3 regions of the Nonomuraea sp. NPDC050383 genome follow, and region 1 is predicted to be linked to each of the others. Evidence: riboswitches for the same ligand, from Rfam matches in the RefSeq annotation. Region 1 holds a riboswitch; each other region holds the start of a gene.
The links. Region 1 has a riboswitch for cyclic di-AMP ahead of ACIBG4_RS03710 (C40 family peptidase). Riboswitches for the same ligand answer to the same signal wherever they lie in the genome.
Positions count from the first base shown of each region.

Region 1 (7,538 bases):
GTGACCGTCGCAGGGCGGCCCGGCGACGGGGTGACGGTCGAGGCGCGCAACGCGGTGTGGGCCCGGCAGAGCCCGCGCCTCCCGGGAGCGGGAGCGGGGCTCATCGGGCTCACCGAGCGGGTCGGGCTGGCGGGTGGCCGGCTGGAGTTCGGGCCGGTGGCGGGGGGCGACTTCCGCCTGCACGCATGGCTGCCGTGGGCCTCGTGACCGTCGTCCGGGATCGTGACGACGTGCCGCGGGTCGCGGCCGTGAGGGAGGAAGGGGCTGGTGTGAGGGTGGAATCGGTGGCCGTGGTGGGCGTCCGGACGGGTGGCGGGGGCCGGTCATGATGGACCCCATGACGATCAAGGTGCTCATCGTGGACGACGATCCGCTCGTCCGGGCGGGACTGGCGATGATCCTCGGCGGCGCGGACGACATCCGCATCGTCGGCGAGGCCGGTGACGGGTCCCAGGTGCCGCCGCTGGTCGCCGAGCACCGTCCCGACGTGGTGCTCATGGACATCCGCATGCCGGACGTCGACGGCCTCGCCGCCACCGAGGCGCTGCGCGCCACCAGGGAGCCGCCCGAGGTCGTGGTCCTGACGACGTTCCACGCCGACGCCCAGGTGCTGCGGGCGTTGCGGGCCGGGGCGGCGGGGTTCCTGCTGAAGGACATCGCGCCCGCCGAGCTGGTCGGGGCGATCCGGAAGGTGTCGGCGGGGGAGCCGATCCTGTCGCCGGCGGTGACCCGGCAGCTCATCACCCACGTGTCGGGCGGCGGCGCCGAGAGCCGCGCCGGGCGGGCCCGGGCGCTGCTCGACCGGTTGAGCGAGCGCGAGGGGGAGGTGGCGACGGCCGTCGGTCAGGGCCGGTCCAACGCCGAGATCGGGGCCGACCTGTACATGAGCGTCGCCACGGTCAAGGCGCACGTCTCGCGCATCCTCACCAAGCTGGGGCTCAACAACCGGGTGCAGATCGCCCTGCTGGTCCACGACGCCGGGTCGGGGGAGCACCGGCGCGGGTAGCGGGACGTGACCGCGCCGGGGGAGTGGTGCGGGGCCGGCCGTCCAGGGTGGGTCAGGCTTCCAGCATGCGTTCCAGGGTGCCGCGGTGCATGACCAGGTCGTCCGGGTCGTCCGGCATGGGCTGCTCGCCGAAGTGGACGCGGCGTCGCCACACCCGGGCCATGATCACCCCGTGCCTGAGCGCCGCGTACGTCAGGTGGAAGTCCATGTTCGCCGGCGTGTGACCCGTCAGCGCCTGGTACGTGCGGCACACGTCGTCCCCGCGCATGAAGTCCGGCAGCCCCGGCAGGCCGATCGCCTCCGTGAGGTCCTGGAAGAACCGGTGCAGGAAGATCATCCAGGCCAGGTCCAGCTCGCGCGGCCCCACGGCGGCCATCTCCCAGTCGAGCACGGCGACCGGCCGGAAGTCCCGGTACATCACGTTCCCGATGCGGGCGTCGCCCCAGGTGAGGACGTCGGGGCCCGGGTCGTCGGGCCAGTGCGCCTCCAGCCAGCCGAAGGCGCGCTCCAGCAGCGGGATCGGGTGGTCACCGTGCGCCCACGCGTAGTAGGCGCGCTGCGCGTCCACGTGCGCCCGCAGCCCGCCGCCCAGGGCCCGCTCCTCGCCGTACGAGGGCCGCTCGTCCGCGCGTGAGGGCCGTGCGCCGGTGGGGGACAGGACCGAGAGGTCCTCGCGGGTGAACGGCGCGTCGTGCAGCGCGGCGAGGAGCCGTACCGTCGCGTCCTGCAGGACGCGACGCCGTCCTGGCGGCGCGTCGAGCAGCCAGCCCTCGAACGTGTACGGCATGACGTCCGGCGGCACGTCCCCGTCCTCCCGCTCCATGACGAAGAACGGCGTGCCCAGCGGCGCCGGGTCCGGCTCGAACCACAGCGCCCTCGGCGCCGGGATCCCGGCCCGGTCCCGGGCCAGCCGCATCACCTCGAACTGGGCCCCCAGGTCATAACGGGGGAAGACGGGTACCGCCTCGGCCGCCGGCGCCAGCCGGGCCACGCACCGTGCGCGCCGCCGGCCCGGCCAGGAGGCGGTGAAGAAGACCGTCTCGCTGGACATGCCGTTGGCCGCGGGCCGCGAGAGCTCCGACACGTCGACCGGGCCGCCGGTGCGGCCGGCCAGCCAGGACGCCATCCGGTCGCGCAGCCGGCCCAGGTCACGGGTGGACGTCCGCATCTCCTCGGTCACGGCGGCCTCCTCGGGTGAGTTCCGGTCCCGCCCCAGTGGTATACCCCTAGCAAGCGCTTGTCCACGTGGGGCGAGCGTTACGGTCAGGTACGGGGCAGCCGTACCCTTGTCTGAAAGGGCATGTCACGAAGGGACAGTGGGATGAGCTCAGCGGGTGAAGGCCTGTCTCGCCCGCTTCCCGAGCCGGTGCGGCTGAACGTCGTCGACCTGGCAGCCCAGGTTCTCGGCTCGATGCCCGCTGCGTCCGTGCCGGCCCCGTTGCGGGGCATCGCCAAGTTCGACCCGCGCAAGCGCGCCCGGCTGGGCAGCGCCCCCATCGCCGCGCAGCTGGAGAACGACAAGGAGTTCCGCGAGCTGGTCGCCGAGTCGGTCGCGGCGGGCTGGCCGGAGCTGGCCGCCTCGCTGGTGGACGGCCACGTGCCGCCCGCCGCCGACCCCGTGCTCGTGGCGGCCGCCGCCTACCTCACCCGCCCGCCCGGCTGGGCCGACATGGTCGAGGCGGCCCGCGCCGACCTCGAACGGTCCGCCGTGGCCGCCGAGGGGTCCGAGCGTGAGGAGGTCGTGTCCCGGCTGCGCGAGCAGCTCGCCGCCCAGAAGAGCGCCGCCAAGGAGGAGACCGACCGGCTCCGTGAGCAGCTCAAGGCCGCCCGCGCGGAGAACTCCGACCTGCGCCGTCGCCTCCATGAGGCCCGGGAGAAGTCCAGGGAGGCGCAGCGGCGCGCCGAGGAGATGGAGCAGCTCGCCGAGGAGGCGCGGTCGACGGCCTCGGCGGCGGGCAGCGCGGGCGAGGCCGAGCTGCGGCGGTTGCGCGAGCGGCTGGCCGACGCCGAGAAACAGCTCGAAGCCTCGCGCCGGGCCGCCCGCGAGGGCCGCAGCATCGAGGACGCCCGCATCCGGGTGCTGCTCGACGCCCTCCAGGACGCCTCCGCCGGGCTGCGCAGGGAGCTGGCCCTGCCCACCATGATCAACAGGCCCGCCGACTCGGTGGCGGCCGTCACCGGCGAGCGTCCCAGCGTGCGCGGAGTGCCGGCCCGCGCGCTGGCCGACGACGACCCGCAGCTCCTCGACCAGCTCCTCGCACTGCCCCAGGTCCACCTGATCATCGACGGCTACAACGTGACCAAGGCCGGCTACGGCACCCTGACGCTGGCCGACCAGCGCAACCGGCTCATGACCGGGCTCGGCGGGCTCGTCGCGCAGACCCGCGTCGAGGTGACCGTGGTCTTCGACGGGGCCGAGCTGAACGCGCCGGTCCAGGTGGTGGCGCCGCGCGGGGTGCGCGTGCTGTTCAGCGCGCCGGGGGAGATCGCCGACGACCTCATCCGCCAGCTCGTCCGCGCCGAGCCGCCCGGCCGGGCCATCGCCGTGGTGTCCTCCGACCGCGAGGTGGCCGAATCCGTCCGCAGGATGGGCGCCCGCCCCGTACCGTCGGCACTGCTGCTCCGCAGGCTGGGCCGCGCGTAGACCGCGGGCCGGACCTTGAGTAGGGCGCGATCCGTAGCGGCCGGACGGCAAAGCGACGGTATAAGGAATCTGGCGTTTAGGTGAGATCAACACCTTAACTTCTGTACTATTTCGCCCCAGGTATGATCCCTTGGAGGCGACGCTGTGAGTTTGGGCCGGGTGCCGATGGTCGCGTGTCTCGCGATCGGGTTGCTGCTTTCGCCGACAGGTGGAGCCCAGGCCGCGCCGAAGCCCACGATCAAGCAGGCCAAGGCGAAGCTCGCCAAGCTCAACGACAAGGCCGACAAGGTCGTCGACCGCTACAACACGGCGACCGAGAACCACAAGAAGGCCCAGTCCGCCTACACCGAGCTCAACGACAGCTACAAGCGCAAGCTCGCGACCGTGGCCGACCTGCGCGAGCAGGTGATCTCGATGGCCGTCAGCAGCTACAAGCTGGGCCGCGACGTCACCTCCATGCCCGGCGTGATCGGCTCCGACGATCCCATGAACACCCTGGGCGGCCTCGCCCTGGCCGACCAGGTGACCCGGGAGCGCGCTGACAAGCTCACCGCCTTCGACCGGGAGAACCGCGGCCTCAAGGCCGAGCGTGACAAGGCCGAGGAGGCCCTGGCCGCCGCCGACAAGGAGCGCGACGCGGTCCGCAAGGAACGCGCCGAGGTCCTCAAGCTCATCGCCCAGCAGAAGAAGCTGCTCGACCGGCTCGGCGCCTACCGGGTGGGCGACCCCAACAGCACCGGCATCAAGTACACCGGCGCGGCCTCGGGCAACGCGGCGGCCGTGCTCCGGTTCGCGTACTCGCAGGTGGGCAAGCCGTACGTGTTCGGCGGCACGGGCCCCGGCGGCTGGGACTGCTCGGGGCTGACGCAGGCGTCGTGGCGCGCGGCCGGCGTCTCGCTGCCGCGCACCACCTGGCAGCAGTGGGCGTGGGGCGCCTCGCGCAGGGTGGCGCTGAACGCGCTGCAGCCCGGGGACCTCATCTTCAGCTCGGGGCTCGGCCACGTGAGCATCTACGCGGGCAACGGCCAGATCGTTCACGCGCCGCAGACGGGCGACGTCGTCAAGGTCGCCACCCTCTCCTCGTACGGCGGCGCCCTCGTCGGCGCCATCCGCCCGTAGCGCCACGCGGCGGGTCCTCTCACCCTGAACCGAAGACACTGCCTCGCTGTGGCGGGGCAGTGTAGCGGTCGTGCGCGCGTCTCGTGACGGGAACGTGAGTGAAGAACTGAAGCGGTCCGTGACCGGTCATGGTCACGTGGCCTGCCGTCCTGCCGGGGACAAACCTGACAAATGTGACGAAAGAGTCCTGACAGACGCCTGATTCGTCAATTGTGAGCAGAGTCACATTTGCGTAACGAATCATGGTGGCGAGCTGCGAGTCGTCACTTTACTGACACCTTATGGCGATCTTTACAGCTTGACCCGCGCTTTGCCGTTTCATGACATCTCGGCGTAACTTCTGGCGTCGCGGCGAACAAGCCATGGCGCCGCGAACCAACATCGGTCCCCCCGATGTGGACGAGATAGCAATCCATCGGTCGCCGCCGTAAATATCCGTACTTGTTGCGGTGGTGGCCTGCCGAGTCCGTGCAGCCAGGAGGCACGGAGCCGGGGACCCAGCGATCCCGAGCGGGATCAGGGGTGAATCGGCGCGTAACGCGCGCCGTAGGGCGACTTCCAGGCCCGAATCCGTCAGCTAACCCGGTAGGCGTTCGTGGAAGATCCAAGGAGAAATCCTGTCTACCCACTCGCACAACCCCCGTCTGTCCCGAATCGCCCTGAGCGGCGTCGCTCTCACCATGACCGTGACGGCCGGAGGTCTGGTCCTCCATGCTCCGGCGGCCCAGGCGGCAGGGACGACGAGCACCACGGCCGGTCTTTCCACGGTTTCGGCGGGCACGGCCGCCGCGTCCGTGAAGACGGCGGCCGGCAAGACGGCGAAGGCCTCCAAGGCCGTCCGGCAGCAGGCGAAGGCCCATACGGCCGTCGCCGTCGCCAAGGCGCAGATCGGTGACCCGTACCGTTACGGCGGCACCGGCCCTGGCGCGTTCGACTGCTCCGGACTGGTCCAGTACGCCTGGAAGAAGGCCGGCGTGAGCATTCCCCGCGTGACGAACAGCCAGTACGCACGCATCAAGAAGAAGGTCTCCTGGAAGAACCTCCAGCCGGGTGACCTGATGTTCTTCCGGGGGCTCGGTCACGTGGGCATGTACGTCGGCCACGGCAAGATGGTCCATTCGCCGCGGACAGGTCTGACGGTACGCGTCGAGAAGATCAGCGGATGGCGCAAGTCGTCGTTCGTGGGGGCGGTACGTCCCGGCCTGTGAGCACGCACGAAGACCCCGTCCCGGGTTGGGGACGGGGTCTTCGCGCGTTCGGGAACCAACAGCGGGCGGGTGGCCGGGTACGATCGGACAGCGTGTCCGCCCGGGTGAGTCGTCGAGCCCTGCTGGCGGGGGTGGCGCCCCTGCTCGCGCTGGCCGCCGCGTCCTCGCCGGCCCGTGACGCCCTTCAGGCGGATCGGCCCGATCGGGACGTCAGGCTCGGCGGGACGGGGGGCGAGCCGTGGCCCGGCGAGACGCGGGCGGCACGGGGCGCCCGATCACTCGTGCTGGGACACCGGGCCGATCCGAGCCTGCTCCAGGATCTCGCGCGCCGGGCCGACACCGCGGCGGAGCGCGTCTCCGGCGTTCTCCGCGTGTCCGTGCGGCCCCTCGTGCTCGTGCCCGCCTCCGCCGCCGAGGCCGCGCGCCTGGCCCGCGTGGCGGACGTCGAGGGGCTGGCCGCCGTGGCCGACGGAAGCCGCGTCATCGTGGTCCCCGGCACGTTCGGCCGCCTCACCCCCACCGGCCGCGACGTCGTGCTCACCCACGAGCTCACCCACGTCGCCGCCGGCACCGGCGGGCTCCCGCCGTGGCTGTACGAGGGATTCGCCGACTACGTCGCCTACCGCGACGCCGGCCTGAGCGTGCCGGTGGCCGCCGCCGAGCTGGCCGCGGAGGTCCGGGCGTCGCGGCCGCCGCGCCGGCTGCCCGAGCCCGGCGATTTCGCGCCCGGCTCGGCCCGGCTGGCGGCGGTCTACCAGGAGGCGTGGCTCGCCTGCCGGTACGTCGCCGAGCGGCGTGGGGAGGACACGCTGGTGAGGCTCTACCGTGATGCCAGGACGCGGGGCGCCGCCCGCGCGCTGGCCGCCGCCGGACTCCCGGCCGCGCGGCTGACGGCGGGGTGGCGCGCATACGTGCGTGAGAAGCTGGCGTAGGGGGATCATGTGACGAACGACGGCCAGGTGGGGGACGCGGCCCGCGGGGCGGACGCGCCCGGCACCGACGCGCCCGGCACCGACGCGACTCCGGGCGACAGCGCCACGGGGCATACCGCGGCGCGGCAGGCCGGTCTGGCGTGCGCCGGGCTGGGGATCGCGACCCTGGTCGTGGTGGCCGTCACGACGCCGTGGCGGGCGCTGCCGCCCTCCGCGCCGCACGTGGCCCCCGACCCCGCCCGTGACTTCAGCGCCGCCCAGATCGCGCACGCCGCCGCGTTCGACGCCGCCACCGGCGCGCCCGGCTACCTGTCGCTCGGCCTGAGCCTGCTCTTCGCCGGCCTGCTCGTCCTCACCCCGCTCGGCGGCCGGCTGCTCGGACGGCTCAGGGGCCCGTGGTGGCTGCGCGTCGTCCTGGGCGTGCTGCTGCTCACCGCGATCGTCGAGGCGGTCAGGTGGCCGCTCGGCATGTGGTTCGAGACCGAGCTGCGCGCGTACGGCCTGTCCACGCAGGACTGGGCGTCCTGGACGGGCGACCGCCTCAAGAGCATCGGCGTCAACGCCGCCGTGCTGTCCCTCACGATGGTGGTCCTGGTCTGGCTGGCGCGCAGGGTCCGGCGGTGGTGGAT
Region 1 covers NZ_JBITIP010000001.1:828,835-836,372, reverse strand. The annotation lists gene ACIBG4_RS03735 (sensor histidine kinase) at 1-207, shown strand, start outside; gene ACIBG4_RS03730 (response regulator transcription factor) at 338-1,006, shown strand; gene ACIBG4_RS03725 (phosphotransferase family protein) at 1,059-2,186, opposite strand; gene ACIBG4_RS03720 (NYN domain-containing protein) at 2,328-3,650, shown strand; gene ACIBG4_RS03715 (NlpC/P60 family protein) at 3,795-4,769, shown strand; cyclic di-AMP (ydaO/yuaA leader) riboswitch at 5,218-5,376, shown strand; gene ACIBG4_RS03710 (C40 family peptidase) at 5,450-5,977, shown strand; gene ACIBG4_RS03705 (hypothetical protein) at 6,082-6,909, shown strand; gene ACIBG4_RS03700 (M48 family metallopeptidase) at 6,919-7,538, shown strand, end outside.

Region 2 (7,538 bases), on a different contig from region 1:
GGTGGCCAGGTGCACGTACACGAAGTCGGCCGTGTCGGCCCACGAGGTGTCGCCGGGCAGGACGTCGCCGGCCAGGGCCATGAGGGTGTCCATGAGCCGGCGGCTCTGCTCCTGGACGGTCTCGGCGTGCGGGGCGGCGAAGTCGTGGGCGAAGACGAACTCCACGCCGGCGCGATGGCCCAGCACATACCGGGTGTAGGCGCCCGCGGTGGCGGCGAGCCGCTCGACCGGATCGGGCCCGGCCCGCTCGGCCGCCTCGGCCAGAAGGTCCGTGATGACGGCGATGACGGACGCGGCGCAGGCGGCCAGCAGGGCCTCGCGGTCCGGGAAGTGGCGGTACGGCGCGGCCGACGACACGCCCGCACGGGCCGCGACCTTGGCCACCGAGAACCCCGCGACCCCCGTCTCCGCCAGGAGCGCGATGCCCTCACGGATCAGCTCGGCGCGCAGGTCGCCGTGGTGGTAGCCGCGTCGTGGCGTCGTGGGACTGCTCATGGCGAACGATTCTCTCCCCTCCGGCATGTGAGATGCCTCTAACATAATGTTAGAGTGCTCTTACTTCTGAAGAAATGGGACACATCATGCGAAAGCGCACACTCGGCACGCAGGGCCTCACGGTGTCGGCGTTGGGGTACGGCGCGATGGGGATCTCCCTGGCGTACGGGCCCTCGGACGAGAAGGAGGGGACGGCGACCATCCGCCGGGCCCATGAGCTCGGCGTGACGTTCTTCGACACGGCCGAGCTGTACGGGCAGGGCGAGAACGAGCGGATCGTCGGCGCCGCCCTCGCCCCGGTGCGTGACGAGGTGGTCATCGCCACCAAGTTCGGTTTCGACTTCACCGGCACCCGGGAGGGCGGGGTGGACAGCCGTCCGGGCCACATCCGGGAGGTCGTCGACAACAGCCTGCGTCACCTCGGCGTCGACGTCATCGACGTGCTCTACCAGCACCGCGTGGATCCCGGCGTGCCGATCGAGGACGTGGCCGGGACGGTCAGGGAGCTCGTCGACGCGGGCAAGGTCCGCTACTTCGGCCTGAGCGAGGCGGGGGCCAACACCATCCGCCGCGCCCACGCCGTCCAGCCCGTCTCGGTCCTGCAGACCGAGTACTCCCTGTTCGAGCGCGACGTCGAGACCCTCCTGCCGGTGCTGCGCGAGCTGGGGATCGGATTCGTCGCCTACTCGCCCCTCGGCCGGGGCTTCCTCACGGGCCAGGCCAAGCCCGGCGCCGAGTACGACCCCGGTGACATGCGCAGCTGGGACGCCCGTTTCCAGCCCGGCAACTACGAGCGGAATCTGGAGGCCACCCGCCGGCTCGCCGACCTGGCCGCCGACAAGGACGCCACCGTCGCCCAGCTCGCCCTGGCCTGGCTCCTCGCCCAGGGCGACGACATCGTCCCCATCCCCGGCACTCGCAGCCGCGGGCGGCTGGAGGAGAACGTCGCCGCCGCCGACCTCGTCCTCGACGAGGCGGACCTGAAGCGCGTCGCGGAGATCCTCCCCACGGGCGGCTTCGGCGCCCGCTACCCCGAGCAGCACCTCCCCACCTGGGACTGACGCCGCGGCCCCCGTTCCTTCCCGGGGCGGGAACCGCGGCCGTACCGGTATCAGGTCAGGGTGAGCGGTGTGGCGGCGGCGATGTGGGTGAGCTTGTCAGGGTTGCGGATGAAGTAGATGCCGGTGACGAGGCCGTCCTCGACCTTGAGCGCCATGACGCTGTCGATCTCGCCGTCGAGGCGCAGGAGGAGCGCCGGATCGCCGTTGACGGTGGTGGGCTCGCCCGTGAGCGTGCCTTCCTTGTCGCCGAGACTGGCGAGGAGGAGGCGGACCACCTTCGCGAGGCCGGTGACGGGCCGCAGCGCGGCGCTCCTGACGCCACCGCCGTCGCTGATCAGGACGACGTCAGGGGCGAGCACGTCGAGCACGCCCTGCAGGTCGCCGGTCTCCACGGCGTGCTGGAACGACGCGAGGGCGGCCTGCGCCTGGCGCGGGGAGACCACTTGGCGAGGGCGGCGGGCGTCGACGTGCTTGCGGGAGCGGTGGGCGATCTGGCGGACCGCGGCGGGGGTCTTGCCGACCGCCTCCGCGATCTCGTCGTAGTCGACGTCGAAGACCTCGCGCAGGACGAACACGGCCCGCTCGGTGGGCGAGAGGGTCTCCAGGACGAGCATCACGGCCATGGACAGGCTCTCGGCGAGCTCGGCGTTCTCCGCGACGTCCGGCGACGTGAGCAGCGGCTCGGGCAGCCAGGGGCCGACGTAGGCCTCCTTGCGGCGCCGCAGGGCCCGCAGCCGGTCGAGCGCCAGCCGGGACGTGACGCGCACGAGGAACGCGCGCGGGTCGCGGACCTGCGCCAGGTCGATCTCGGCCCAGCGCAGCCAGACCTCCTGCAGGACGTCCTCGGCGTCGGCCGCCGAGCCGAGGATCTCGTACGCGACGGTGAAGAGCAGGTTGCGGTGGGCGACGAAGGCCTCGGTCGCCGGGTCCGCGGCGTGGTCGTGCATCCTCGGATCCTTCCACGGCGGTCCGTCCCGGGAGGCCGGGCATGGGGGAGCGGGCATGGAGGAGCGAGCGGCGCCTGGGCCGCCCACTTCAGGGGGCTACGACACGTACGCGGGCGCGGACCGCGGCCGAGGCTGACGCGCAGCCCGGCGAAGGCGACGCTGATGGCTTCGGGCGCTCCGCCCTCGATCCGGCGAAGCACGGCGTCGGCGGCGTGCGGGCCCAGCTGGACGGCGGCCTGGCAGCCCATCCGATAAGCGAGGCCCGAGGGCGAGGTCGCATCCCCGGCGGCGACGATGCGGTCGTCGTCGATGCTGGTCAGGGTCTCGTCGGTGAGGAGGCGCCGATCACGATCACTTCCGTCCGGCCGCCGGTGTGCTCCGTCATGGTTCCTGCTCCGTTCGCTCGGGTTTCGCACCCAAGGCGTCGGGCGGAGGGAACCTGTGACAAGGTGCGGCGCGGATCACACCCGGCGGTGGGTCGGAGCGGAGCTGATCGAGCTCGCTGCGCGGGTGGCAGCGGCGGCGGGCGCCGGTGGTGAGCCGACCGGCGGTCCCGCAGCCCGACACCCGTTCAGTTCATCGAGATGTGGACGTGGTCGAAGTGGTTCTCGGTGATGCTGCCGCGGTCCGACATGGCGCTCCATCCGGAGCCCTGGTTGATGCGCTGCCGCCAGATCACGTACTTCACTCCCAGCTTCGCCTTGTTCGCCAACGCCCAGGCCGCGAGGCGGTCGCCGAGCGCCTGGTTGGCGGCGCTGGGCATGGTGCCGCCCGAACTCATCATGAAGTCGCACGCCCGGCCCAGCGGGTGCTCGCCGCTCGACCCCGAGCGGAAGCAGCCGACCGTGAACGGCAGCGAGAAGTTCTTCTGGACCAGCGCGCGCATCGCCTGGGTGCGGGGGGTGATGTTGTCCGTGCCCGACGGCAGCTCGGGCGCCCAGGTGCCGTCGGAGCGGCGGCCGGTGCTGACCGGCACGAGATCCTTGAGCTTCTTCTCGATGTCGTCGATGACGTCCTGGGCCTCGTCGCGCCGCTTGGCGACGTCCGCCGTCTCGGCGCTGATCCGGGTGGCCAGGGCGGCGGCCTCGTCGGCCGCCCGCTTCTTCTCGTCGCGGGCCTTGGCGACGCCCGCCACGACCGTCTGCTGGTCGCGGGTCATCTGCTCCAGGACGGCCGCGCCGGCGGCGCTGTTGGGGAGCATGAAGCCGAGGACGGCCGGGTCGCCGTTCTGGTAGCGCAGCTGCGCGATCTCGGTGACCCGGCGCTCGGCCGTGGCGACCGCCTGCTCGGCGGCGGCGAGCCGCTTGCCGGCCGTGCCGGCCGCCTGCTGGGCCTTGGCCAGCTCGACCCGCTTGAGGTTGTAGCTCTCGATGAGCTTGTCGACCTTGCCGTTCAGTTTCTTCAGCTCGGCGCGCAGCTCGGATTCGCTGGGTTTGGGGGCGGCGGTCGCGGTGGCCGCGCCGAAGCCGGCGGTGGCGATCACGACGCCGATGACGAAGTTGATGGCAAGGCGCGTGGGGGACGCGGACGCCACGGAGTATTCCTCTCCCTCTGCCGGCCGGGTTAGCTGACGGGTTCGGGATGGGAGGTCCCTACCACCGAAGTGGATTCACCCCAGATGCGGTGGGTCCCCGGCTCCCGAGCGACGCGCCCGGGATTAGGCGTGTACCAGCTGTTACGGCCGGTACCGAAGGGATACTAGTAGTAAAGCGGAGGTCATGCGACTCCAATCGGAGATCAATCAGTGATCAATCTGTGATCGGAGCAGCCGGGCCGCCTCCTCGGGGAGCACGTCGTTGACGAACGCGCCCATCGCCGACTCCGACCCCGCCAAATACTTCAGCTTCCCGGGCGCCCGCCTGATGCTGAACAGCTCCAGGTGCAGGTACCCCAGCTCCCGGTCCTGCCGTACCGGAGCCTGGTGCCAGGCCGAGACGTACGGCATGGCGACGCCGAACATCCCGTCCAGGGCCCGCAGCACCGAGGTGTAGAGCGGCGCGAACGCGGCGCGCTCCTCCTCCGACAGCGCGGCGAGGTCGGGGACCTGCCGGTGCGGATAGACGTGCACCTCGAACGGCCACCGGGCCGCGGCCGGGACGAAGGCCGTCCACAGCTCGTTGGCGGCCACGACCCGCGTCCCGGCGGCGCGCTCGGCCGCCAGCACGTCCGCGAACAGGTTGCCCCCCTGCCGGGCCGCGTGCCGCGCGGCCGCGCCGAGCTGGAGCTTCGTGCGCGGCGTGACGTACGGGTAGGCGTAGATCTGCCCGTGCGGGTGGGTCAGCGTGATGCCGATCTCCTCGCCCCGGTTCTCGAAGCAGAAGACCTGCTCGACGCCGTCGATCGCGGACAGCTCGGCCGTACGGTCGGCCCAGGCCTCCATCACCAGCTCTACCTGCGCGTCGGACAGGCGGGAGAACGAGGAGGAGTGCTCCGAGGTGAAGCACACCACCTCGCACCGTCCCACCCCCGGACGAACCTCGCTCAGACCCCCCACATCCTGATAAGTCCCGAGATTCATGGAGAAGGAGGGGAAACGGTTCTCGAAGACCACCACGTCATAGTCGCGCGCCGGGATCTCCGAGGCCCGCGTGTCCGTCGACGGGCACAGCGGGCACTCGTCCGCCGGAGGCATGAAGGTGCGCGTCTGCCGGTGCCCCGCGACCGCGATCCACTCCTCGGTCAGCGGGTCGTAACGCAGCTCGGAGGCCACCGGTCGCGGATCGAGCGGCCGGCGGTCGATCGCGCCGCGGTCGGCGTCGTCGCTCCGGTCGAAGTAGATCAGCTCCCGGCCGTCGGCCAGATGGGTGATGGTGCGCTTCACGGCTACCCCTCAGCGATGATCAGTTGTCCGGCCCGTTCGGCCAGCTCGGTGCGTGCGTCCTCGGGCAGCCCCGCGTCGGTGATGACGACGTCGGCCTCGGCCAGGTCGGCGATCGTGCTGATGCCGATCGTGTTCCACTTCGTGTGGTCCGCCGGGACCACCAGCCGGTGCGCCGCGGCCACCAGCTCCCTGTCGGTCTCCGCCTCCAGCAGGTTCGGCGTGGTGAACCCGGCCCGCACGCTCATGCCGTGCACCCCGAGGAACAGCGTGTCCACGTGCAGCCGGCGGATCGCGGCCACCGCCACCGGGCCCACCAGCGCGTCGGAAGGAGTGCGGACGCCCCCGGTCAGCACGACCGTGCGGTCGGGGCGCGGGTTGCGGTGGAAGACGTCGGCGACCGGCACGGAGTTCGTGATGACCGTCAGGTCGGGCACGCCCGTCAGATGGTGGGCCAGCGACCACGTCGTGGTGCCGGCCGACAGCGCGACCGCGGTGCCCGGCCGTACGAGCTCGGCGGCGGCACGCGCGATGGCCTCCTTCTCGTACTGCTGCCGGGCCGACTTGGCGGTGAAGCCGGGCTCCTCCGTGGACCCCTGGTCCAGCGCCGTCGCGCCGCCGTGGACCTTGGCCAGCAGGCCGCGCTCGGCGAGGACCTCCAGGTCGCGGCGGATCGTCATGTCGGAGACGCCGAGCTCGCGCACGAGGTCCGCCACCCGGACGCCGCCGCTGCTGCGCACACGCTCGAGGATGGTCTGCTGTCGCTGCTGTGCCAGCAAGCCCGCGCTCCTTCCAACAGATTCCACCAAATTATGACATGCCAGTGTTGGGGAATGTTGACCGGTCTCACCCTTGTGCCGGAAGCGCCGGCGGGAGACGTTGGAGACGCACGTCACACCAGAGCTCGTCGCTTTCACAGGGAGGCCGGTATGGCCAAGCGCAGTCGCAAGGGCAAGGCCCGCAGGAAGAAGAAGGCCAACCACGGCAAGCGTCCCACGGCGCGCTGACGCCCGCCCGGCCGGCGGGTCCGCGGCGACCGGGACGGCGCGGTCGGGTCAGCCGGGCAGGTGGGCGAGGGCCTCGTCGATGCGCTCCTGCGGAAGCGCGAAGTCCTCCATCGCCCCCGACAGGTAACGGTCGTACGCGGCCAGGTCGAAGTGGCCGTGACCGCACAGTGCCGTCAGGATCACCTTCTCCTCGCCGCTCTCCTTGCAGCGCAGCGCCTCGGCGATCGTCTCGGCCAGCGCGTGCGTCGGCTCGGGCGCGGGCAGGATCCCCTCGGTACGGGCGAAGCGGACACCGGCCTCGAAGCACTCGCTCTGCGACTTGCTGACCGCCTCGAACATCCCCAGCTCGTACATGTGCGACAGCAGCGGCGACATGCCGTGGTAGCGCAGGCCACCCGCGTGGATCGGGTCCGGCACGAAGTCGTGGCCCAGGGTGTGCATCTTGAGCAGCGGCGTGAACCCTGCCGTGTCGCCGAAGTCGTAGGCGTACACACCCCTGGTCAACGACGGGCACGCGGCCGGCTCGACGGCCCTGATCACCGGGTCGATCCGGCCGGCCAGCTTCTCGCGCAGGAACGGGAAGACGAGCCCCGCGAAGTTGGAGCCACCGCCGGTGCAGCCGATGATCACGTCGGGCGTCTCCTCCATCTGCTGGAGCGCCTCCTCGCCGATCACGGTCTGGTGCAGCAGCACATGGTTCAGCACCGAGCCGAGCGCGTACCGGACGTCCTCGCCGGAGCCGGCCACCTCGACCGCCTCGCTGATCGCGATGCCCAGGCTGCCGGACGAGCCGGGCGTCTCGGCCAGCACCCTGGCCCCGGCCTTGGTCATGGGCGACGGGCTGGCGTGCACCGTCGCGCCGTACACCTGCATGAGCGAGCGCCGGTACGGCTTCTGGTCGTAGGAGGCCCGCACCATCCAGACCTCGCACTCCAGCCCGAACTGCGCGCACGCGAACGCCAGCGCGCTGCCCCACTGCCCGGCGCCGGTCTCGGTGGTAAGCTTCCGCACCCCTTCGCGGGCGTTGTAGTACGCCTGCGGCACGGCGGTGTTCGGCTTGTGCGACCCGGCGGGGGAGCCGCCCTCGTACTTGTAGTAGATCCGGGCCGGGGTGCCGAGCGCCTGCTCCAGCCGGCGCGCCCGCAGCAGCGGCGTCGGCCGCCACAGCCGGTAGACGTCCAGCACCTCGCGCGGGACGGCGACGAACCGC
Region 2 covers NZ_JBITIP010000020.1:113,684-121,221, forward strand. The annotation lists gene ACIBG4_RS35445 (TetR/AcrR family transcriptional regulator) at 1-495, opposite strand, end outside; gene ACIBG4_RS35450 (aldo/keto reductase) at 582-1,556, shown strand; gene ACIBG4_RS35455 (RNA polymerase sigma-70 factor) at 1,607-2,503, opposite strand; gene ACIBG4_RS35460 (hypothetical protein) at 3,075-4,037, opposite strand; cyclic di-AMP (ydaO/yuaA leader) riboswitch at 4,042-4,177, opposite strand; gene galT (galactose-1-phosphate uridylyltransferase) at 4,245-5,324, opposite strand; gene ACIBG4_RS35470 (DeoR/GlpR family DNA-binding transcription regulator) at 5,327-6,100, opposite strand; gene ACIBG4_RS35475 (50S ribosomal protein bL37) at 6,251-6,328, shown strand; gene ACIBG4_RS35480 (TrpB-like pyridoxal phosphate-dependent enzyme) at 6,377-7,538, opposite strand, start outside.
Region 2: another riboswitch for cyclic di-AMP. It lies ahead of ACIBG4_RS35460 (hypothetical protein); the one in region 1 lies ahead of ACIBG4_RS03710 (C40 family peptidase).

Region 3 (7,538 bases), on a different contig from region 1:
GAGGGCAACGAGTTCTGCCTCCTCCGCATGAGGCTGGACGACTGAGCGCGCCGCCGCTCGCCGGTGCGCGCGAGTGGGCGGCGGCTGGTGGTCAGCCGCGGTCGCCGAGGAGGCGGAGGAGCAGTCGGGGCTCGCCCGGCCAGGCGTCCAGCAGCACCTCGCGGGGCACCTGCCGGGCGGCGTACCGCAGGGCCAGGGCGACCACCACGATGTCGTCCAGCGGGCCGATGACCGGCAGGAACTCCGGGATCAGGTCGATCGGGCTGGCCACCCACACACCCGCGATCACGATCGCGATCTTCGCCCGGCGCGGCACCGCGGGGTCGCTCCGGAGCCTGCGGACGGTGGTCAGGCAGTCGGGGATGAACGCGGCGAGGTCCCGCGCGAGCCCGGGCGGCAGGCGGCGCGCCAGCAGGACGAGCACACCCCACGTGGCCGCCACGCACACGACGGTGACCGCCAGCCCGATCAACCAGCCACGCACGACGTTCCGCCCTCTTCCGAGCCGTGGCGATCACCGCCCGGCCTCCGCACGACCTCACATCACTGTACGGCGACTCCCCGGCACGCCCGCCCCCGTCCGCACACCCGACGGGTCCACATGTCCGCCCCGCGACCGTCCGCACACCCGACGGGTCCACATGTCCGCCCCGCGACCGTCCGCACACCCGACGGGTCCACGTGCCCGGCCCGCGACCGTCCGCCACCGCGTCCACGTGCCCGCCCGTGCGTGGCACCCGCGCCCCGGGCGCCGGACCACAAGCGTCACCCCCGGCTGGCGAAACCGGTAGGGTCGCCTTCCTCTTTCGGTCGCCCCAGGGGGAGGATGGTCCGCATGAACACGCGACCACTCGGACAAACCGCCGTCAGCTCCATCGGTCTCGGCGCGATGCCCATGTCGGTGGCCGGGCACATGCCCGACGAGGCCCAGTCGATCCGGACGATCCACGCGGCGCTCGACGCCGGCGTGACGCTGATCGACACGGCCGACGCCTACACGCCCGCACCCGACGAGGTGGGTCACAACGAGCGGCTGGTCGCCAAGGCGCTCGCGAGCTGGGGCGGTGACGGCGACGCGGTGCTGGTGGCGACCAAGGGCGGTCACACGCGGCCCCCGGACGGCGGCTGGGCCGTGGACGGACGGCCGTCGTACCTGGTCGAGGCGTGCGAGCGATCCCTGAAGGCCCTGGGCGTCGAGGCGATCGGCCTCTACCAGCACCACCGGCCCGACCCGGCCGTGCCGTACGAGGAGACGATCGGCGCGCTGCGCGACCTGCTCGACGCCGGCAAGATCCGGATGGCGGGCATCTCCAACGCGAACCCGCGCCAGATCAGGATCGCCTACGACATCCTCGGCGGCCGGCTGGCGAGTGTGCAGAACCAGTACTCGCCCGCGTTCCGCTCCAGCGAGCCCGAGGTGGACCTGTGCGAGGAGCTGGGCGTGGCGTTCCTGCCGTGGTCGCCGCTGGGCGGGATCAGCGCGGCGGGGCGGCTCGGCGGCGCGCACGAGGGGTTCGCCAGGGTGGCCGAGCAGCGCGGGGTGTCTCCGCAGCGGGTATGCCTGGCCTGGGAGCTGGCGCGCAGCCCGGTCGTAGTCCCGATCCCGGGGGCGAGCCGGCCGGAGAGCATCCTCGACTCGGTGGCGGCGGCGGATTTGGTCCTGACCTCCGAGGAGCTCGCCGCTCTCGGCGGCTGAGGAGGCCCGCCGGTTTCGCGCGGCGGGTTCGGGCGTGCGAAGCTTTGAATGTCCCCAACACCAGGAGGTCCTCATGACGGAAACACCGGAGCCGGAAGCCAGCGAAGCAACTCCCGAGGACGAGTTGAAGCGCAAGTTCCGTGAGGCGCTGGAGCGCAAGCGTGCCCGGCAGGCCGACTCGGGCGCTGGTGGCAGGGGCGGCGACGCTTCCAAGATTCACGGCGCTCACGGACCGGCCGCCAGCAAGCGTTCCTTCCGGCGCAAGAGCGGAGGCTGAGGCGTCCGGAGCACGGGCTGAGACCTGGTTTCCTGGAGGGGTACGGCATGCCGTACCCCTCTTTTTCTTTGCCTGAAAGGTAGATCTTCGCCCGATTTATGGGCTTACCTTTGCTTTTGTCCGGTTCGCTGGCTAGAGTCAAGCGCATTCCGGTCAGTGACCTAGCCCTTCGAGAGGAAGCGGCGACTGGCCGGCGCCGAATCCCGCACCGCGCGGGAACCGGGGACCCACTTCTGGGGTGAATCCGGCCGCACCTGGCCGGTAGGGCATCTCCACGTCCGAACCCGTCAGCTAACCCGGTAGGCGAGATGGAGAGGACAAGACTTTCATGCGCTACCGCGTACCCCCGGACGGGGCAGTGCCACCCGCCGCCTCCTGAGCGGCACCCGTTCCCCCTGACCTTCTCTCGCGCTCTCGCGTAGCGCCCGTTCGGCGTTCTGCCCGGCTACGCGTCCCCATCTCTTCGGAGCGCGCCCCTCTGTACCCCCACGTAAAGGACTTTTTCAACACATGTCCGAACGACTTGGCATGCGTTCCTTCAGCCTCTTCACGGCGGCCGTACTCGGCGCGCTCACCATCGGCGCCGGCACCACGGCCGCGCACGCCGACAGCGACGAAGGCCGGCAGGTTCTCCTCAAGGGCTCGACCACCGCCTCCTACTTCTGGGACGACTCCTCCGGCCGCGCCGGTGACACCGGCCTGCCGGCCAGCGGCAAGCCCATGCAGAAGGGTCTGGCAGCCAGCCCCAGCTGGCCGCTCATGACCGAGGGCTACGTCATGTACAAGGGCAAGAAGGCCCCCTTCTTCGTCGGGGACCGCGGCCCGGGCGTGCCCTCCAGCAGCGGCGTCATGCTCGACCTCGACGCCAAGACCTTCGCCCAGCTCACCGGCGGCCGCTTCAACTCCAGCACCCTCGGTGTGGACGGTGTCGGCGGCCAGGGCCACATCAAGGTGAGCTACGTCATCACCAAGTGGGGCAACGGCGCGGGCAAGAAGAACCACCCGGTCGCCTTCTCCACCGGCGCCTGGCGTCGCGTCGACCACAACCCGGCCAAGCCGCCGGTGCTGGCCGAGGACAAGTCCACCACTCCGGAGGAGTCCGGCGCCGGATCCGCGGGCAAGGGCACCTCCGTCTCGTCCCGTGACAAGGACGACGCCGGCGTGGTGAACGCCTCCGAGACCACCACCCGCACCGAGGCCCGCGACGCCGCCTCCGGCGACGAGGGTCTGAGCACCTCGGCCAGCCTCGCCCTGGTGGGCGTGGCCGCGGTCGGCGGCGGCCTGTACCTCGGCCGCGACCGCCTGCGCAAGCTCGTCCAGCGCTGACCGCCCGGCCCGCATGCCGCCCCCTCAGGCGGCACACGGGCCGGCACCCGACCATCGGCCGGGTCCGGACGCCACCCCGTCCGGTCCGGCCTCCCCCGGGGGCCTGCCTGCCTCTCCATCCAGGCCCCCACCCCGCCACCCCGTTCCGGAACCGCCGCCGCCCCGGCGGTTCCGGGACGGGGTGCGCGCATTTCCGCGCACACGGGTCCCCGCGTGGGGGCTTTACCGGCCCGCGATCAGAATGTCATTCTGTTTCTCGTGACCATGCGAGCGAAGGCCAACGGCATCGAGATCGCCTACGAGAGCTTCGGCGCGGCCGGGGCTCGTCCCCTCCTCCTCGTCATGGGCCTCGGCGCCCAGCTCATCCACTGGGACGACGACCTGTGCCACCTCCTCGCCGAGCAGGGGCACCACGTCGTCCGCTTCGACAACCGCGACGCGGGCCTGTCGACGCACCTGCACGACCTCGGCCAGCCCGTGTTCGGGGGCCCGGCGCCGTACCTGCTGGACGACATGGCCGACGACGCCGCCGGGCTGATGGACGCGCTCGGCTGGAGCGCCGCCCACGTGGTGGGCGCCTCGATGGGCGGCATGATCGCCCAGACGCTGGCCATCCGGCATCCCGGCCGGGTGCTCACGCTCACCTCCATCATGTCCACGCCCGGCTCGCGGGTCGCCCCTCCCACGCCGGCGGCGAGCGCGGTGCTGCTGGCCACGCCGCCCGCCGGGCGCGAGGAGGTGGTCGCGCGGGCCCAGGACGCCTGGGCGTTGATCGGCTCACCCGGCTTCGAGCCGGACCGCGCGCGCATCGCGGACGTGGCCGCCCGCGCGTTCGACCGCTGCTTCGACCCGCCGGGCACCGCGCGCCAGCTCGCGGCCATCATGGCCTCCGGCGACCGCACCGAACGGCTGCGCCGGCTCGACGTGCCGGCGCTCGTGGTCCACGGCGAGGCCGACCAGCTCGTCCCCCTCGCGGGCGGCCGGGCCACCGCCGAGGCCATCCCCGGGGCCAGGCTGCTGACCTTCCCCGGCATGGGCCACGACCTGCCGCGTCCGCTCTGGCCGGACCTCGTCGCCGCCATCGCCAAGCTGACCGCCGGATGACCCCGCCGGCGCCGCCCGGCTAGACGTCCAGCTTCTCCTCGATGGAGCGGAGCTGGTGCCTGGCCATCGCCAGGTTGGCCCGGGCCCGGTCCAGGGCCAGGTAGAGGAACAGGCCCTTGCCGCCGCGCCCGCTGATGGGCCGGATGATGTGGTACTGCGAGCCGAGCGTGATCAGGATGTCCTCGATCGTGTCCTTGAGCCCGAGCGAGTCCATCGTGCGGAGCTTGGCCTTGACCACCTCGGTGTTGCCGGCGCCCGCGACCTGGAGGTCAAGCTCCTTGGAGCCGCCGAGCGAGCCCAGCGTCATGCCGCTGCCGTGGTCGACGACCGCCGCCCCGATGGAGCCGTCGATCGTCATCATCTCCTTGAGAGAGACGTCCATGCTGGCCATGTCATTTCTCCGTTCTCTGCTGATTTCTCTGGTGGACGGTCATCGCGTCCGTGCCGCGATGGCGGCCAGGGCGGCCGCGGTCCTGCGGCCCTCCAGCCGGAGCAGCCCGAGGTTCGTGCCGGGCTGGGCCAGGACTGTGAGGACGATGGTGGGGCCCGCGGCGTAGAACGCGGCGTACCCGGCCGTGCCCGAGATGAGCGTCTCCTCCAGGTCGCCCCTCCCGGAGATCGCGAGCATGCGCCTGCTCATGGCGAGCAGGGCGGCGGTGAGCGCGGCCGTCCGCTCGCCGTTGTCCACGGCGGGGTCGCAGGCGACGGCCAGTCCGTCGACCGTGCAGGCGACGCTGCCGCTGACGTCCGGGGTGCGCTCCCGCAGGAGCACCATCTCCTTGAGCACCTCGTCGTGCAGCTCCACCGGTGGCCTCCTTCTGAACGAGGGCAGTCTCACGACGGTGAGTGGGGGGAACCTCATGCCAGCTCCTCCAGCGCCTTCTTCAGCCGCATGAGCAGGGCCAGATCCCTCGGGTCCGCCGTCACGGCGGGGCCGAGGGGGCGGGCCGCGTGCGGCTGCGCGCCGGCCGCGCCGGCCGCGTGGGGGAGGAGAGGCGGCGGACCGGCCGGCGCCGCGAGCGGCATGCCGGGCGGCCCGCTGGAGACGCCGGGGAACGGGGCGGTGGGAGGGCCGGCCGGATCCGGCGGCTGAGGCGGCGCATCCGCCGGATCCGGGGTCTGGGGGGAGGGGCGGGAGCGCCGGCCGCCGCGTGGCCGCCTGGGCAACGGGGCGTCGTGCTCCCCGCCCGTCGCGGGCTCCGGATGCCCGGGCTCCGACGGCGACCGCGGGTGCGCGGGCGCCTGCGGAGATGTGGGCCGTACGGGCGCCGGCTCCGCGGGCGGGGGCGGGGTGGGGCCGGCGGGCGCGAGCAGCCCGGCCGCCGCCAGCCGTCGTACGGCCAGCAGCACCGAGTACCCGGAGCGGCCCAGCCGCCGGGCCAGGTCCAGCGGGGTGGCCTCGTCGTCGGCGCGGGTGACGACCTCCCACTGGACGGCGCTGAGCGTCACCCCCTGCCCGGGAAGCCGGGGCGCGGGCCGTACCGGAGCGGTGTCCACGTCGGCGGACGGCCAGATCCGGGCCAGGTGCGCCCGGCGGCGGGCGCACTCCCGCACGAGCCCGGACACCTCGAAGTACCACCGGCCGCCCAGCCAGTGCCGCTCGCCGGGCCGGAACTTCGGCCGCGTCCCCGTGGCCGGCAGCAGGAAGAACGCGGCGTCCAGGACGGCGCCCAGCACGCAGTACTGGAGCTCCCCGAGCGTGACCGGGCCCTCGGCGAGCAGCCGCTCGCAGCCGCCGTCCGCCTGGAGGCGGCGCAGCTCGGCCTCGGGGATCCGGCCGCGCGCGGCCAGCAGCCGCTCGACGCCGGGCGTCTGGGCGCACTCCATGTACGTGATCCGTCCCTCGTCGAGGAAGACGGTGCCGGTCCGGCCGACGCGCAGCGCGCCGGTGGGACGGTCGTTGGCGAGGCTCGCCAGCAGCGTGTCGAGGGTCCCCATGGGTCACGCCAGCAGCCGGCCGGAGATGTCCCGCAGGCGGTGGCGCGCGAGCGCGAGGTTCGAGCGCTCCAGGTCGAGGCGGACGTAGATGACCAGCGGCCCCTCGAACGCGGTCTCCATCAGCCTGAGCAGGTGGTGCCCGCGGTCGGTGGTGACGAGTATGTCGTCGATGCGGACCGTGTCGCCGGGGCAGGAGCGTGCCAGGCCGTCCATGGTGGCGCGGAGCGTCTCGGTCAGGGCCGCGGCGGAGTGCTCGGTGTCGACGCCCCGGGGCGCGCCGCTGGCCGCCACCGCCATGCCGCTGGTCTGGTCCAGCAGCATGGCGTCCAGCGCGCCCGGTATGGCCATGACCTCGGCCAGGCAGTCGTCCAGCCCGAGCACGGATCCTCCCCTCGCCGTCCCGAAGACTCCTTGAGGACTGGGACAGCGTAGGAGCGCGCCGGTGTCACGCAGCGGAGCCGGTCGGCAGCGGTACGAAAGCTATACGGCGCGGAAGGAGAAAAACCCCACCGCGGCGCAGCTTTCTCCGAGTTATCCGTATTGAGGATGACTTAGACGAATATTCTTCGCCTTTTCGCAGGTCAGGGCCGCGGCCGGAGGCTCAGGCGGGCTCGTCCGGGAGGACGGCAGCCTCGTCCGGCTTGTGGACGAGGACGTTCTCGATGTACGACTTCACGGCGGTCGCCAGCCCCACGTCCGCGCCCGCCTCCTCCGACAGGTACCACCGGTGGTCGAGGACCTCGTGGAAGAGCTGCGCCGGGTCGAGCTTGGCCCGCAGGCCGGCCGGCAGCGAGTCGATCGTCGGCTGGAACACCTCGGCCAGCCACCGGTGCGCCACGATGGCCTCGTCCTCGTGCCGCAGCCCCTTGGCCACGCGGAAGCCGTCGAGGTCGTTGAGCAGCCGCCGCGCCTGGTTCTCCTCCACGTCGAGGCCGGTCAGGCGGAGCAGGCGCCGCTGGTGGTGGCCCGCGTCGACCACCTTGGGCCGCACGATGAGCCGGCCGGTGCCGACCTTGCGCCGCACCATCATCTCGGCCACGTCGAAGCCGAGCAGGTTCAGCCGCCGGATCCGCTGCTCCACCCGGTGCCAGTCGACCTCCTCGATGATCTCGTCCTGGGTGATCTCCTCCCACAGCCGGTGGTAGCGGGTGACGATGTCCTCGGCCGTCTCCATCGGGTCCACCGACGGGTGCAGCA
Region 3 covers NZ_JBITIP010000004.1:310,547-318,084, reverse strand. The annotation lists gene ACIBG4_RS12875 (VOC family protein) at 1-45, shown strand, start outside; gene ACIBG4_RS12870 (YkvA family protein) at 92-484, opposite strand; gene ACIBG4_RS12865 (aldo/keto reductase) at 836-1,696, shown strand; gene ACIBG4_RS12860 (DUF5302 domain-containing protein) at 1,770-1,973, shown strand; cyclic di-AMP (ydaO/yuaA leader) riboswitch at 2,158-2,294, shown strand; gene ACIBG4_RS12855 (hypothetical protein) at 2,484-3,299, shown strand; gene ACIBG4_RS12850 (alpha/beta fold hydrolase) at 3,564-4,403, shown strand; gene ACIBG4_RS12845 (hypothetical protein) at 4,423-4,794, opposite strand; gene ACIBG4_RS12840 (roadblock/LC7 domain-containing protein) at 4,834-5,265, opposite strand; gene ACIBG4_RS12835 (hypothetical protein) at 5,262-6,341, opposite strand; gene ACIBG4_RS12830 (roadblock/LC7 domain-containing protein) at 6,345-6,722, opposite strand; gene ACIBG4_RS12825 (DUF4032 domain-containing protein) at 6,943-7,538, opposite strand, start outside.
Region 3: another riboswitch for cyclic di-AMP. It lies ahead of ACIBG4_RS12855 (hypothetical protein); the one in region 1 lies ahead of ACIBG4_RS03710 (C40 family peptidase).